Regions from separate parts of the Comamonas sp. HJ-2 genome, predicted to be linked through region 2. Evidence: riboswitches for the same ligand, from Rfam matches in the RefSeq annotation. Region 2 holds a riboswitch; the other holds the start of a gene.

Region 1 (7,441 bases), on a different contig from region 2:
AATGTCTCAATAAGGCGCCTGATCTTGTTTCGCAAACCAAGTCTCTCCACCTCCATCACCGACTACGAGGACTCGCCCCAGTATTCGGGCGGGCGTTTTCGCAACACGCATCCGCGTCCGGTCAACAGCCCCAAGCCAGATGCCGGGACGCTATGGAAGTTCTTCTTCAACAAGCCGGCCGATTCCCAGCCGGGCAAGGTGCTGCCCATTTTGCCGCTGAGCACGACCGAGCTGAACCTCGCGCCCGAACGCAGCCTGTATCGCCTGGGCCATTCGACCTTGCTGATGAAGCTGCGCGGCGGCTGGTGGTTGACGGACCCCGTGTTTTCCGAGCGCGCCTCGCCGCTATCGTTTGCCGGCCCCAAGCGCTTTCATGCCCCGCCGATTGCCCTGGACGAGTTGCCTGCCTTGCGCGGCGTGCTGCTCTCGCATGACCACTACGACCATCTGGACCGCGCCACCATTCGCGTGCTCGCACCCAAGGTGGGAGTTTTTCTCTGCCCCTTGGGAGTGGGAGACAGACTGGTGGCCTGGGGCGTGCCGGCCGACAAGATCGTGCAGCACGACTGGTGGCAGGGCAGCGAGGTCGACGGCCTGCGCTTCACGGCCACGCCGGCCCAGCATTTCTCGGGACGCAGCCTGCGCGACGGCAACCGCACGCTCTGGGCGTCCTGGACCATAGAAGATCGCCAGGCCGACAGGCCGCTGCGCGTCTTCTTCAGCGGCGATGGCGGCTACTTCGACGGTTTTGCCGAAATCGGCAGGCACTTCGGCCCCTTCGATGTCACATTGATGGAGACTGGCGCCTACGACGCCCACTGGCCCTATGTCCATATGCATCCGGCGCAGACCGTGCAGGCACACCGGGATCTCGGCGGCCAATGGCTGCTGCCCATACACAACGGCACTTTCAACCTCGCCATGCATGCCTGGTGGGACCCCTTCGAGCAGATCCTGAGTCTGGGCAGGCAGCACGGCATAGAGATCGCCACGCCCATGATGGGCGAGCGCCTGGACCTGAACGCTCCGCATGCGGGCTCGGCCTGGTGGCGCGTCTGCGCCGAGGCCGACAGCAAGGGACTGGATCTGCGCCCCGCGCAACCCTGAAGGTGCAACCCGCATGGCCGACAATGTCCTCATGGACATTTCGCGCACCTCACACCTTGCCGCCGCCTGCGCCGCGTCTCTGACCGCCTTGCTGCTCGGGGCCTGCTCCCACCTCTTCGATGGCAGCCAGCCCAAGCAACCGCCGAATGCCGGCATCTCGAGCACAGTTTCCGGGCAGCCGGAGCCGACGCCGGCTCCGCCACTGGACACGCAGCACAGGCGGCCACAGAGCATGGAATGGCCTGCCTGGATCAAGGCAGACTGCACACCCCCCGCCCATCTCGATCGGCAACCGCAGCCACGCCGCCACACCACGCCTTTCATCAGCGCCCACTGGTTTCCGAACGGGCTGGAGACCACGGTGGTCTTCCGCCTGGAAGTCACGGCCCAGGGCGAACTCGGCCGTGTGGCCTACCAGCCCGCCGATACCGATCCCCGCATCGTGAAGTCCATCATGCGCTCGCTCGAACGCTGGAAGTTCAAGCCCGGCATGCGCCAGGGCCAGCCCGTGACGTCCTGCTTCGAGCAGCCCTACCAACTGGTGTTTCCGCGCCAGGAGATCGATGTTCCTCGAACGCCCGCCATGAACACAGAACCGCAGTGAGACCGCAAGCTCAATTCCAGCGATCTGTGCTCGAAAACCCCAGAATCCATCCGATTCGGTGGTGCAAGCCCCTTGCCCACCGCTAGAATCGCCAAGGTCAGGAGAGAGTGCCTGCAGCTTGAAGCTGCCTCGCACCGCCGAAGGCGCAGACCCCCAACCCGGTGTCAAAACGCTCAGGCAAAAGGACTGACAAGCGCTGCAAGGTGTGCAAACCTGCAGCGTCCCTTGCTGGAGAGAGATGCAGGCCGTCATTTCGTATGTGCGCCGGCATCCACCGAAGGAGCAAACTGCCCGATGCAATGCGTGCAGTGAATCTCTCAGGTAAAGCGGACAGCAGGGCAAGCCCGCCACGCATGGCCCAGCCATGCATGGCCACTCATTTTGGTTTGACCACCGGAGCGCTTGCCTGTGACTGCTGCTGACACCTCTTCCGATCTGCGTTCCACACCGCTGTTTGCACTGCACCAGAAACTGGGTGCCCGCATGGTGCCGTTTGCCGGCTACGCCATGCCCGTGCAATACCCTCAAGGCCTGATGGCCGAGCATCTGCACACGCGCAAGGCTGCCGGCCTGTTCGATGTCTCGCACATGGGCCAGTTGCTGTTGCGCGGCCCCGATGCCGCCGCCGCGCTCGAATCGCTGATGCCCGTCGATGTCATGGACCTGGGCCTGCACAAGCAGCGCTACGGTCTGCTGCTCGATGAACAAGGCGGAATTCTCGACGACCTGATGTTCGTCAACCGCGGCGAAGATCTGTTCCTCATCGTCAACGGCGCCTGCAAAGAGGCCGATATCGCTCATATCCAGAACCGCATCGCCAGCCGCTGCGAGGTCGCCCCATTGCCCGATCGCGCCCTGCTGGCCCTGCAAGGTCCGCAAGCTGCCACAGCCCTCTCGCGCCTGATTCCTGGAGTGACGCAACTGGTATTCATGACCGGCAACCACTTCGACTGGCAAGGCCATGCGCTCTACATCACGCGCAGCGGCTATACGGGCGAGGACGGTTTCGAAATCTCCCTGCCCGGCGAAGCTGCCGAAGCCTTTGCCGAAGCGCTGCTGGCACAGCCCGAGGTGGCCCCCATCGGTCTGGGCGCGCGCAACTCGCTGCGCCTTGAAGCCGGACTTTGCCTGTACGGCAACGACATCGACACCAGCACCACGCCGGTCGAAGCCGCGCTGAACTGGGCCATGCAGAAGGTTCGCCGCACCGGCGGCGAGCGCGAGGGCGGTTTTCCCGGTGCGGCCATCGTGCTGGAGCAATTGCAGAACCCTCAGTCGCTGCGCCGCAAGCGCGTGGGCCTGATCGCGCTGGAACGCATTCCCGTGCGCGAGCCCGCCGTGCTGGAAAACATGGACGGACAGCATATCGGCCACATCACCAGCGGCCTGCTCAGCCCTACGCTCAACCAGCCTGTGGCGCTGGCCTATGTCGAGCCCGACTATGCCGCCATCGATACGGAAATCTTCGCCATGGTGCGCGGCAAGCCCGTGCCCATGAAAGTGGTCGCCACGCCCTTCGTTCCCACCCGCTACTACCGCGGCTAGGTCTGCCGCCGCGCATGAGACGGGCCAGTTTGCCAAACAGCGGCCAGAACACCGCTAAAGTGCGAGCTGGACCTTTCTCAAACAACACCCGATTCCCCTGAATCCCCCATCTGGAGCCTTCCATGAGCATCAAGTATTCCAAAGAACACGAATGGATCAACGCCGCTGACACCAATGCCGCCATCGTCGGCATCACCGTACACGCACAGGATGCACTGGGCGATGTGGTGTTTGTGGACCTGCCTGCCGTGGGCTCCACCTTCAAGGCCGGCGATGTGGCTGGCGTGGTCGAGTCCGTCAAGGCCGCTGCCGATGTCTACATGCCCGTGACCGGCGAGATCGTCGAAGTCAACGAAGCCCTGCGCGACGACCCGTCGCTCGCCAACAGCGCCCCCCTGGCCGCTGGCTGGTTCTTCAAGGTCAAGATGAGCAATGTGGGCGAGCTCGAAGGCCTGATGGAAGAGACTGCCTACAACGACTTCGCCAAGGACAACTAAGCGTATCAACGGCCCTCGCATTGCGAAGGCCGTTTTTGCATGCAGCCATGAGCACCATTCTGTATTTCGACGATCCGGACGTCGGTCTCGCCCGCGAGACCAGCCACCCGACCTTTGCGCGCATCGCAGCCCAGGACTTCTATTACGACTGCGGTGACGACTTCAGCCCCTTCGGCAGCGATGACGGCAGCGACATACTGGCCGCTCTTCAAGAGTGGTACCAGGATCAGACAGGCGGCAACGCCAAGACCCTGCGCTTTCTGCACCAACAACTGAGCGGCTGGGATCTGCCCGTGCCCAAGGACATGCTGGCTCATGACGATGCGGCCAAGGCCCAGTGGCTGGCCAGCGATGACATGAACCAGATCTATCTGCGCTCGGTCTGTCGCGCCCACGTGGCCACCGCCTTTGGTCAGCTCAAGATCACAGGCAGCATCGATGCCGATCTGCAACAGCAAGCCCTGCTTGCCCTGGCCTGCCAGCAATGGCTGAACACCGTGGCACGCAGCAAATATCCCGATTGGGAATATGCCGACCAGGAAAGCGAACGCCTGGCTCTGATGAACACCGCGCTGGAACAAGCCAGCGCTGCTTGAAGCACCGGCCGCATGCCTTCAGGCATACGGCATTCACGCATGCCTGGCATGCAAACCGTCAGTCACAGTATTTGAGAATAGGTCCCTCCCATGCTGATGTCGCCTCCCGCCCCCGTCGCTTCCCTGGAAGCGCTGGAAAACAGTCACGAATTCATCCCCCGTCATATAGGCCCGGACGCCGATGAGCAGCAAAAAATGCTGGCCGCCATCGGCAAGCCCTCGCTGGATGCCTTGATTCGCGATGTGATGCCCGACTCCATCGCACGCGCCAGGCCCATGGATCTTCCGGCGCCGATTACCGAAGCCGCTGCGCTGGCCGAACTCAAGGCCATCGCCAGCAAGAATCAGGTTCTGAAGAGCTTTATCGGCCAGGGCTACTACGGTACGCACACGCCGGGCGTCATCCTGCGTAACATCCTCGAGAATCCAGCCTGGTATACGGCCTATACCCCCTACCAGGCAGAAATCTCACAAGGCCGCATGGAGGCGCTGGTCAACTTCCAGACCATGGTGACCGACCTGACCGGCATGCCGATTGCCAATGCATCCATGCTGGACGAGGCCACGGCAGCCGCCGAGGCCATGACGCTGGCCAGGCGCTCTGTCAAATCCAGAAGCCATCGCATCGTGCTCGCCGGCGATCTGCACCCGCAGACGATTGAAGTCATCGAGACCCGCGCCCGGCCGATCGGCATCGAAGTGGTGATCGCCAACAGCCAGCAGGAGTGGGAGGCTGCGCTGGCAGGCGATCTGTTTGCTGCCGTCATCCAGTACCCCGCGTCCAGCGGCTGGATCGTGGACTGGAAGGCCGATGTGCAAGCCATTCACGCCAAGCAGGCCGCCGCCATCGTGGCCACCGACCTGCTGGCTCTGACCCTGCTGACACCGCCCGGCGAATGGGATGCCGATATTGTCGTGGGCAACAGCCAGCGCTTCGGCATGCCCATGGGCGCAGGCGGTCCACACGCGGCCTTCATGGCCTGCCGCGACGAATACAAGCGCAGCCTTCCCGGCCGTCTGGTGGGTGTCAGCGTCGATGCGCATGGCAAGCCCGCCTACCGCCTCGCGCTGCAGACGCGCGAACAACATATCCGCCGCGAGAAAGCGACATCCAATATCTGTACGGCCCAGGTCCTGCCGGCAGTGATTGCCAGCATGTATGCCGTCTACCACGGCCCCCAGGGGTTGAGGCGCATTGCCCAGCGTGTGGCACGCTTCACAGCGATTCTGAGCCGTGGCCTGGCCCAGTTGGGCTTCAGCGCCCATCACCACGACACAGCCTTCGACACCGTGAGCCTGCACACCCGGGAGGCCACCGACGCCCTGGCGGCTCGCGCCGTCTCCCGAGGCGTCAACCTGCGCAAAGCCTGGGATGAATATCTCTGCATCAGCCTGGACGAAACCACGACCCGGGCCGATGTCGAGCTGCTCTGGAGCATCTTTGCCCAGGAGGGCCAGGCCCTGCCCACCATCGAGGCCATGGACGAAGGCCCGACCTCGCTGATCCCCGAATCCCTGCAGCGCAGCACGGCCTATCTGACCCACCCGGTCTTCAACACCCACCACTCCGAAACCGCCATGCTGCGCTATATACGCAGCCTCAGCGACAAGGACCTGGCGCTGGACCGCAGCATGATCCCGCTGGGCAGTTGCACCATGAAGCTCAATGCCACCAGCGAGATGATTCCCATCACCTGGCCAGAGTTCGCCGACATCCACCCGTTTGCGCCTGCCAACCAGCTGCAAGGCTATGCCGAGCTGGACCAGCAACTGCGCGACTGGCTGTGCCAGGCCACGGGCTACGCGGGCATCAGCCTGCAGCCCAATGCAGGCAGCCAGGGCGAATACGCAGGTCTGCTGGCCATCAAGGCCTTCCATGAATCACGCGGCGAGGCGCACCGCAATATCTGCCTGATTCCCAGCAGCGCCCACGGCACCAACCCGGCCAGCGCGCAAATGGTGGGCCTGCAGGTCGTGGTCACCAAGTGCGATGACAACGGCAACGTGGACATGGCGGATCTGAAGCTGGCCTGCGAGAAGCACAGCGCCAATCTGGCCTGCATCATGATCACCTACCCCAGCACGCACGGCGTGTTCGAGACCGAGGTCAAGGAGCTGTGCCAGCTGGTGCACAGCCATGGCGGCCGCGTCTATGTGGACGGCGCCAATATGAACGCCCTGGTAGGTCTTGCCGCACCCGGCGAGTTCGGCGGCGATGTCAGCCATCTGAACTTGCACAAGACCTTCTGCATTCCTCACGGCGGCGGCGGCCCCGGCGTCGGCCCCGTGTGCGTGGTCGAGGATCTGGTGCCCTTTCTGCCGGGGCATGCCACCGCAGGCGACGTCCGCCAGGTGGGAGCTGTCAGCGCAGCGCCTTTGGGCAATGCAGCCGTTCTTCCGATCAGCTGGATGTATATCCGCATGATGGGCGAACCGGGCCTGAAGCTGGCGACCGAGACCGCCATCCTCAACGCCAACTACATCAGCGCGCGGCTCAAGGAGCACTTCCCCACTCTCTACGCGGGCGAGTATGGTCACGTGGCCCATGAGTGCATTGTGGATCTGCGCCACTTCAAGGACAGCTGCGGCGTGATGGCCGAGGACGTGGCCAAGCGCCTGATCGACTACGGCTTCCACGCACCGACGCTGTCCTTTCCCGTGCCCAACACGCTGATGGTGGAGCCGACCGAGAGTGAAAGCCTGTCTGAGCTGGACCGCTTCATCGAAGCCATGATCGCCATCCGCGCCGAGATTGCCGAAGTGGAGGCCGGCAGACTGCCCAGGGACGACAACCCGCTCAAGAACGCACCCCATACGGCAGAGGCCTTGCTGGCCGCAGACTGGCAGCATGGCTACAGCCGCGAAACCGCCGCCTATCCCTTGCCTGCCCTGCGCCGCGCCAAGTATTGGAGCCCCGTGGGCCGCGTGGACAACGTCTATGGTGACCGCAATCTGTTTTGCAGCTGCGTGCCCATGGACGCTTACGAAGACTGATAGCCAGGGTCTCCCCCAAGCCAGTGCGCTCCGCCGCACTGGCTTTTTTATGCTCAATCAATGTCGAACACCAGCCCGCCCGTTACTGTTCGCCGGCA
Region 2 (7,441 bases):
GCCTTGATCTGAGCCTGAGTACCAAGAAGACCCGCAAGCAGGAGCTTCTTGCCCAGATGGATCTGGTGGTTCCCTGGGCTGCGTTGGTCGAGCTCATCACGCCGTATTACCCCGAAGGCAAGAACGGTCGCCCACCCTTTGCACTGGAGACCATGCTGCGCATCCACTGCATGCAACAGTGGTTCACCCTGTCAGATCTGGCGATGGAAGAAGCCTTCTTTGACACCCCGATCTACCGAGAGTTTGCCCAGCTCGATGCCCATGGACGAATACCGGATGAGAGCACCATCCTGAGGTTTCGCCATCGGCTGGAGAAACATAAGCTGGCCGATCAGATTCTGGCCACCGTCAATGATCTGCTGGCAGCCCAGGGCTTGCTGCTCAAGGCCGGAACAGCCGTGGATGCCACCTTGATTGCAGCACCGAGTTCCACCAAGAACAAGGGCAGAAAGCGCGATCCAGAGATGCACTCCAGCCAAAAGGGCAACGAGTGGCACTTTGGCATGAAGGCCCATATCGGCGTGGACGCGGACTCTGGGCTGGTGCACACCGTCATCGGCACCTCGGGCAACGTGTCTGATGTGGTGGAAGGCAACAGTTTGCTCCATGGTCAGGAGACAGACGTCTTTGGGGATGCGGGCTACCAAGGCGCACACAAGCGCCCCGATGCCAGCAAAGACGTCACTTGGCATGTGGCGATGCGCCCAGGCAAACGCAAAGAGCTGGACAAAGAGAACAACCCCGTTGATGCGCTCATAGACCAAGTGGAGAAGATCAAGGCCAGCATCCGGGCCAAGGTGGAACACCCCTTCAGGGTGATCAAACGACAGTTTGGCTATACCAAGGTGCGTTACCGGGGGCTCAAGAAGAACACGTTGCAGCTCAAGACGCTGTTTGCACTATCGAACCTGTGGATGGTGCGCCACCAACTGCTGGCGGCGCAGGGATGAGTGCGTCTGCAAACAGGCCAGAGGCCGCAAAAGCGGCGCGAATGACCAGAAATGGCGTGAGAAATGGCGCGAAGACGCGAGCAAAACGGCTGCAATTGCGCCATCTAAAAAAACGGACCGGTAGCACTTACTAATCCGAGTTGTTCAGGACATCCTTAGACGCTTTGCTTAGTGCGCGAATCAAAAAAATTTTTTTGAGACCATGCACTGACATCGAACTGTGACAGCCCTAATTATTCGAGCTCAATTTTTAAAGTCGAACTGTTGTAGACCAGTAGCCTATAAAATTAAAAACGTGGAATTTACAGTGCGATTGAATTTGCTTTAGCTATGAAAACTTTAAATTGGTGACATAAATTTTCAATGTATTTACTTCAATCATGGGGGGACACCCTACATTTGATAGTCGAGTTGTTAGCGACCGCTGCATTTGCGTTGTCTGGACTGATGAAAGCTGCGGGTAAAAAGCTCGATGCGGTGGGCATTTGTGTTGTGGCTTTTCTGGCAGCTTTTGGAGGTGGCACCTTGCGCGACTTGCTGCTTGATCAACGCCCGTTTTTTTGGGTGCAACATACCGAAATGCTTTGGGGCGTATTGGCCTTGTGCGTATTTGCTATGGTCTTCATGCGACAGCGGCATTTTGAAGTAACTGAAAGAACAATACTCTGGCCCGACGCGCTGGGCTTGGGACTATTTACTGCGACGGGAGTTCACCTCGCCTTGCAGTCACTCATGCCGCCAGTAGTCGCCGTCTTAATGGGCCTGATCACGGGTGTTTTTGGTGGTGTGCTGCGTGACATGGTTTGCAATGAAATTCCCACGGCTTTCAAAGACCACCGCCCCTACGCGGTGTGTTCTTTTGCTGGTGGCTGGACTTACGTGGTCCTTTGGACATTAGATGCTCCAGACTGGATGGCCTTACTGGGGTGCTTATTTGTTACTGTGTGCCTTCGCGCACTGGCACTGTGGCGCAACTGGCAACTGCCGGCTTGGCGGGCTTGAATGTTAAAAAACTATAACCAATGATGAGGTTGTTTAATTTTTTAGAAAATCACCAACTAAGTTAAGAAAAAAAGCAGTAGAGAGCCGCAAGACCCCTACTGCTTATTATTTTGAACTCTAAATGTTGCCAGCAGCAACTGCATGCAAGTTCATTGAATATCCTGATTTCTTTGCTGCAGCTTTGACGATGGTGTCTGACACCAGCTCAGCTGTCACGGCTGATAACGTCCAACCCAAGTGCCCATGCCCGGTGTTGTAAAAAACATTGGGAGTTCTACCTTGACCCACCCGAGGCATCATGTTGGGCATCATAGGGCGCAAGCCTGCCCAAGGCACTACAGAGCGTGTGTTAACGCGGGGAAAACATTGTTCCACCCATTCAATCAATGGGCGGATGCGGTCTGCGCGAATGTCACGGTTCACGCCATTGAATTCGGCAGTGCCTGCAACGCGGAAACGGTTGAGGCCTAAGCGGCTGGTGACCAACTTGGTTTCGTCATCCAGTAAGCTCACGGTGGGGGCACCCAATTGACTTTCTTCATCGTTCAAGTTGACGGTGATGGAGTAGCCTTTGACGGGGTAGATGTTCACGCGATCGCCTAGCTGAGCTGCAAAGTCACGGCTGCCCACTCCTGCACACACCACCACGCTATCAAAGGTATGCAGGCTTGGGGTGGCGTCTTGTTGTGTCACGGTGATGACAGCTTGTTGGCCATCGCTTTGAATCGACGTCACATCTTGACCATACAGCGTGTGCACGCCGAGTCGTGATGCCGCATTTGCTAGTCCATTGGTGAATTTGTGAATGTCTCCCGTGGAATCGCTCTCAGTGAAGTAGCCACCGTAGTAGGTGCCTGCCAATGTCGGCTCGATGGCTTTCATTTCAGCTGGGGTCACGGCATAGCGAGGTAGGCCCCCCTTGGCCAGCATGACTGACACTTTGCCTGCATGGTCGAACCCTTTTTTGTCACGGTAAATGTGCAGGATGCCTTCCTTCTTCAGGTCGAAATCAATGCCTTCTTCCTGCGCCCAAGTAAACAAGTGTTTGCGGGCTGCGACTGCTAAGCGAGCTGTCTCAACCGTGTTGCGCTCGTAATGGGGCATCGCAGCAATGAACTCTGCAAACCAGGAGAGTTTGTGCCACGTAGGTGCTGGGTTGACCAGCAGCGGCGCATCACTTTTGAGCATCCACTTTAGCCCTTTGAGGATGGTGGACCAATGCGTCCAAACTTCTGCATTAGATGCAGAGAGTTGCCCTCCGTTTGCGAATGATGTTTCCATCGCAGCATAGCGATGGCGTTCAAACAAGGTAACGGAAAAGCCGCGTTTTGCCAAGGCATAAGCTGTTGTGACGCCCGTGATGCCGCCGCCAATAACTGCGATTGTTTTCATAGTGAATGAGCTTTCAAAAACGTCAAAGTGTTGAGCACCAACAAGCCCTGTGCATGGCTGGTGCACCCCCTCTGTTTAGAACCTGAGAGATTCGTGGTCCATCGTGTTCAATGCAACCACTTGCTCCTGCGGTGTGCCGGGTGACTAAGACCAGCAACTCTTCAGAGATATCAACGATTCAAACCGGTCCTTTTGCCTGAGAGTTTCCGGGGTGGTTGCTCCTTCGGCGTCGCGATTTAACGCGATCTCTCCCGATCTGAATTTCATAAAAAAACTACGCCAGAAAGCGCTCAGTCAACGCGACCCAGAACGCAGCACCCACAGGTATGTTGCGGTCTTCAAAATCGTAATTGGGGTTGTGCACCATGCAGGCCCCGTGACCTCCGTTAGTTGCATCGCCATTCCCGATGAATAGATAGCTGCCTGGCACTTTGTCGAGCATGTAGGCGAAGTCTTCACTGGCGGTGAGCGGTTCAGTTTGGAGCACCACGTTATCTGCGCCTACCAACGCCACCGCCACTTCGCGGGCTATTCCCGTCTCAATAGGGGTATTGACCAGCACCGGGTAACCGGGCAAAAACTCGACTTTTGCGGTCACGCCAAAACTTTTCGCCTGTAACTCAACGAGCTCCACAATGCGATTGCGCAACAACTCTCGCACATCCCGATCCAGCGCCCGTACGCTAAGCTTTAACGTGGCGTTTTGGGGGATGACGTTGTTGACCACACCCGACTGAAAAGAGCCGACCGTGATCACGGCCATGTGCAGTGGGGGTACGTTGCGTGAAACGATGGTTTGTAGCGCCATGACAATTGCCGAACCCGCAACGACCGGGTCAGCACTCTGGTGCGGCATGGCACCATGGCCGCCTTTACCTTCAATGTGCACCAGAATGTTTTCGCTGGACGCCATGGTTGCGCCTTCGCGCAATAACAACTGACCTGGCCGAAAGCCCGGCAGGTTGTGCATGGCAAAGATTGCGTCGCAGGGGAAGCGGTCAAACAGGCCGTCTTCAATCATCTTGCGCGCCCCCCCAAGCTTTCTTCAGCGGGCTGAAAGATCAAATTCAGCGTGCCATCAAACGTGGTGGACTTTGCAATATGTTCGGCCGCAGCCAGCAGCATTGCGGTGTGTCCGTCGTGGCCGCAGGCATGCATCAAACCCGCATGGCAACTGGCATGGGGCAGCCTCAGTCCTGATCGGTGTGCGTTTGCAGCCAGGCAAGTGGCGGCATGCCGACGCGGTGGGTGAAAGCGCGGGTAAGCGCTACAGCGCTGGCGTAACCCACCATGGGCGCAATGGACTTGAGCGGCTTGCCTCGTTTGAGCAAACCCTTGACTACTGTGATGCGCCAGGCCGTGAGGTAGTCGAGCGCGGTCAGGCCCGACACCTCTCGAAAGTGATTGGCAAAGCGTGCGCGCGACATGCCTGCGGTTTCGGCCAACGATTCCAGCGTCCATGCATGGCCGGGCCGGTCGTGCATGGACGTGACCGCTTTGGACAAACGTGGGTCGCCCAGCGCCGCCAGGATGCCGGTGGTGACCGATGAAATGTCAAGCAGGTGGCGCAGCAACAAGATGAGCAGGTATTCCATCAACAGGTCCAGCGCAGCTTGCCGACCACACTTTTCGTCAAAGGCTTCCTGGAACAACAGGTCCAACGCGGGTGAAAGACTGGACGACTGGTTCAGCGGAATCACCAGCACCTCGGGCATGGCAGAGATCAGCGCGCCTCGGGCCTCGTCGCCCAGATCGACAGACGCACACACCAGGTCAACACCGTCGGCGCTATCGGGCACCAGCCGGTGGGCAGAACTCTGCGGGAAAAACAACAAACTGGGCTCTTCAACCCTGCTGGCGCGCCCATGCCGGTCGATCACGCTCATGGTGCCCCTGCGCATCAAATGCACATGGCCCACATGAGCTTCGGCCTCAAAGGCGGAGATCTGGCACAGGTTGCCCGAATAGAACACGCGTGCGCTGGGCACCGAGCGGGCAAACAAAGGTGAAAGTCGGTCCATGGCGGCGCTTGATACTTTGGGTATGCTTTCTTGTACTTTCAGTGATTATACGTATCGCACAATTCACTGGTGCATGTCGCACAGCCATTCAAAACGAGAGTTTCACCATGACACGTATCGCACCTGTATCACTTGCCCAAGCCGACGCCACCACCCAAGCCACCCTCAACGGCGTCAAGGCCAAGCTCGGCATGGTACCCAACCTGTTTGCCACCTTCGCCCAGGCTCCAGCCGCCCTGAACGGCTACCTGGCTTTCTCCGACGCACTGAGCAAAGGCCGCTTGAGCGCCGCCCAGCGCGAGTTGATCGCATTGGCCGTGGGCCAAACCAACGCTTGCCAGTACTGCTTGTCTGCACACACCCTGATCGGTAAAGGTGCTGGTTTGTCGGAAGCAGCCATCCGCGCAGCCCGAAGCGGCACCGCCGAAGGCGAACAAGACAAGGCCTTGGTTGAGCTGGCCATCAAAATCGTCCGTCAGCGTGGCGTGTTGGCCGACAGCGATCTGGCCGATGCCGCAGCAGCGGGTGTGGACCATGGCCTGGTCATCGAAGTCACCGCCAACGTGGCCCTCAACGTGTTGACCAACTACACCAACCACATTGCCGACACCGACGTCGACTTCCCAGCCGTGCCAGTCGCCCTGTAAAGCCCAGCCTCGCTGACAAGCGGGGAACGCCAACGGCCACCTCCTGGTGGTCGTTGGCGCAGGTGGCCGTGTTGCTCCTGTTGGCACACAGATGGCCTTCACTCCTGCGGCCAAGCTCGCCCTCATTGACGGCAACAACTTCTACGTCTCCTGCGAACGCGTCTTCCAGCCCTGGCTGCAAGGCCCTGGGCATCAAGTTGTGCGCGCCTTATTCCAGCTGCGCGAGTCATCCATCTCCTCGCTCATCCCCACCATGCCCCAAGGCAAACCAGCGGGCGTGCCCTGCGTGCAACTTGACGAACAAATGCGCTGCAAAGTTTTTGGGCAACCCGAACGGCCCGCGATGTGTGGGCAACTGCAAGCGTCGGTGGAGATGTGTGGGGATGTGGCCGATGGCGGGGTGCACGCCCGGGCTTGGCTGATGCGGCTGGAGGAATTGACGCGGCCGGGGTGAGTGCGGCCTCATCGTTGGCAGCCCTTTACGCCCAGTCACCAACAAGTCATCCCCCCGCCCCGCTTGCCGCTAAGCTGAATCCCTTTTGCTGACCTGCGGAGCACAGCCATGGCGTTTGAGATTCCTTCCTTAAAAGATAGCGTTCACCCCGATGAATGGCAGCTGCGGCTGGGCTTGGCCGCGTGTTACCGGCTGGTGGCGCTGTATGGCTGGAGCGATCTGGTGTTCACCCACATCAGTGGCGTTACCCCATAACGGTAGACAATTTCTATAGTATGAGTTGGAGTGAGTAGCACTTTGTACAGATCGATTTATGCAGCTTGCTTTTGGTCATCGACCGTGTAATAAAACGTGCAATGACTGAGAAAAATTGGTCTAAATAATGAGCTAAGTTTTAACCAGAGAACCTCTGATTAACAGAAAGCCAGGCTCGTCAAAAATCCATATAAATCAATAATTTATAGGCAAAAACGATAAACGTGTAATAAACCGTGTAATAAGCCAAAAGTTACATAATGTAACTTTTCTGAGGTTTAAAGCACTTTTGATGTGTCCTATAGCATTTTACTCGGCAAATGATGAGCCAATCAAAAGGCAATCAAACTAGGAGCCAAGGGAAATCAAGGTTTGGTGCAGTAGTGAGACGAAAGTAGGGTGCATTGATCGAGTTCAATTTCGGGAGTCGAACTCAACGAAATGAGAAGCATACGAAGTGAAAACCGTGGAATTGACTGTGCGATTGCTCGCACTTCATATGCTGCTCATTAATTTCTTGTCTGATCAACTTACTTTGCTTGCCGTAAATCTGCCGAACCGATGTATTCTTTGAACTGCTTGCACCAAATTAGCACACTCGTTACGTCTTCTGGGTTTTGCGTTGGCAGGAGATAGAAAGCGGCACCATTAGGCTTTTTAAGCCGGCTAACTTCAATTTGTTGAACGCTAAATTCATCGTTGTCCTTGATGGCAGATTTG

What was found. A riboswitch is a leader RNA that binds a small molecule or an ion and turns the genes downstream of it on or off. The one in region 2 is predicted to bind glycine.
Region 1: it holds a riboswitch for glycine, as region 2 does, so the genes downstream of both, gcvT (glycine cleavage system aminomethyltransferase GcvT) here and ACWGXF_RS23800 (D-amino acid dehydrogenase) in region 2, are expected to answer to the same signal.

The regions. Positions count from the first base shown of each region.
Region 1 is NZ_JBSIFD010000013.1:94,524-101,964, reverse strand. Features, by position in the region: gene ACWGXF_RS12480 (MBL fold metallo-hydrolase) at 25-1,107, shown strand; gene ACWGXF_RS12475 (energy transducer TonB) at 1,121-1,711, shown strand; glycine riboswitch at 1,800-1,910, shown strand; glycine riboswitch at 1,930-2,055, shown strand; gene gcvT (glycine cleavage system aminomethyltransferase GcvT) at 2,120-3,256, shown strand; gene gcvH (glycine cleavage system protein GcvH) at 3,379-3,753, shown strand; gene ACWGXF_RS12460 (MolR family transcriptional regulator) at 3,801-4,349, shown strand; gene gcvP (aminomethyl-transferring glycine dehydrogenase) at 4,440-7,343, shown strand; gene ACWGXF_RS12450 (hypothetical protein) at 7,393-7,441, shown strand, end outside.
Region 2 is NZ_JBSIFD010000049.1:1,014-8,454, forward strand. Features, by position in the region: gene ACWGXF_RS23790 (IS5 family transposase) at 1-950, shown strand, start outside; gene ACWGXF_RS23795 (trimeric intracellular cation channel family protein) at 1,314-1,952, shown strand; gene ACWGXF_RS23800 (D-amino acid dehydrogenase) at 2,070-3,344, opposite strand; glycine riboswitch at 3,406-3,518, opposite strand; glycine riboswitch at 3,519-3,608, opposite strand; partial or broken gene ACWGXF_RS23805 (amidohydrolase) at 3,619-4,532, opposite strand; gene ACWGXF_RS23810 (AraC family transcriptional regulator) at 4,535-5,365, opposite strand; gene ACWGXF_RS23815 (carboxymuconolactone decarboxylase family protein) at 5,473-6,012, shown strand; gene ACWGXF_RS23820 (hypothetical protein) at 6,212-6,466, shown strand; partial or broken gene ACWGXF_RS23825 (class II aldolase) at 6,575-6,718, shown strand; gene ACWGXF_RS23830 (DM13 domain-containing protein) at 7,252-7,441, opposite strand, start outside.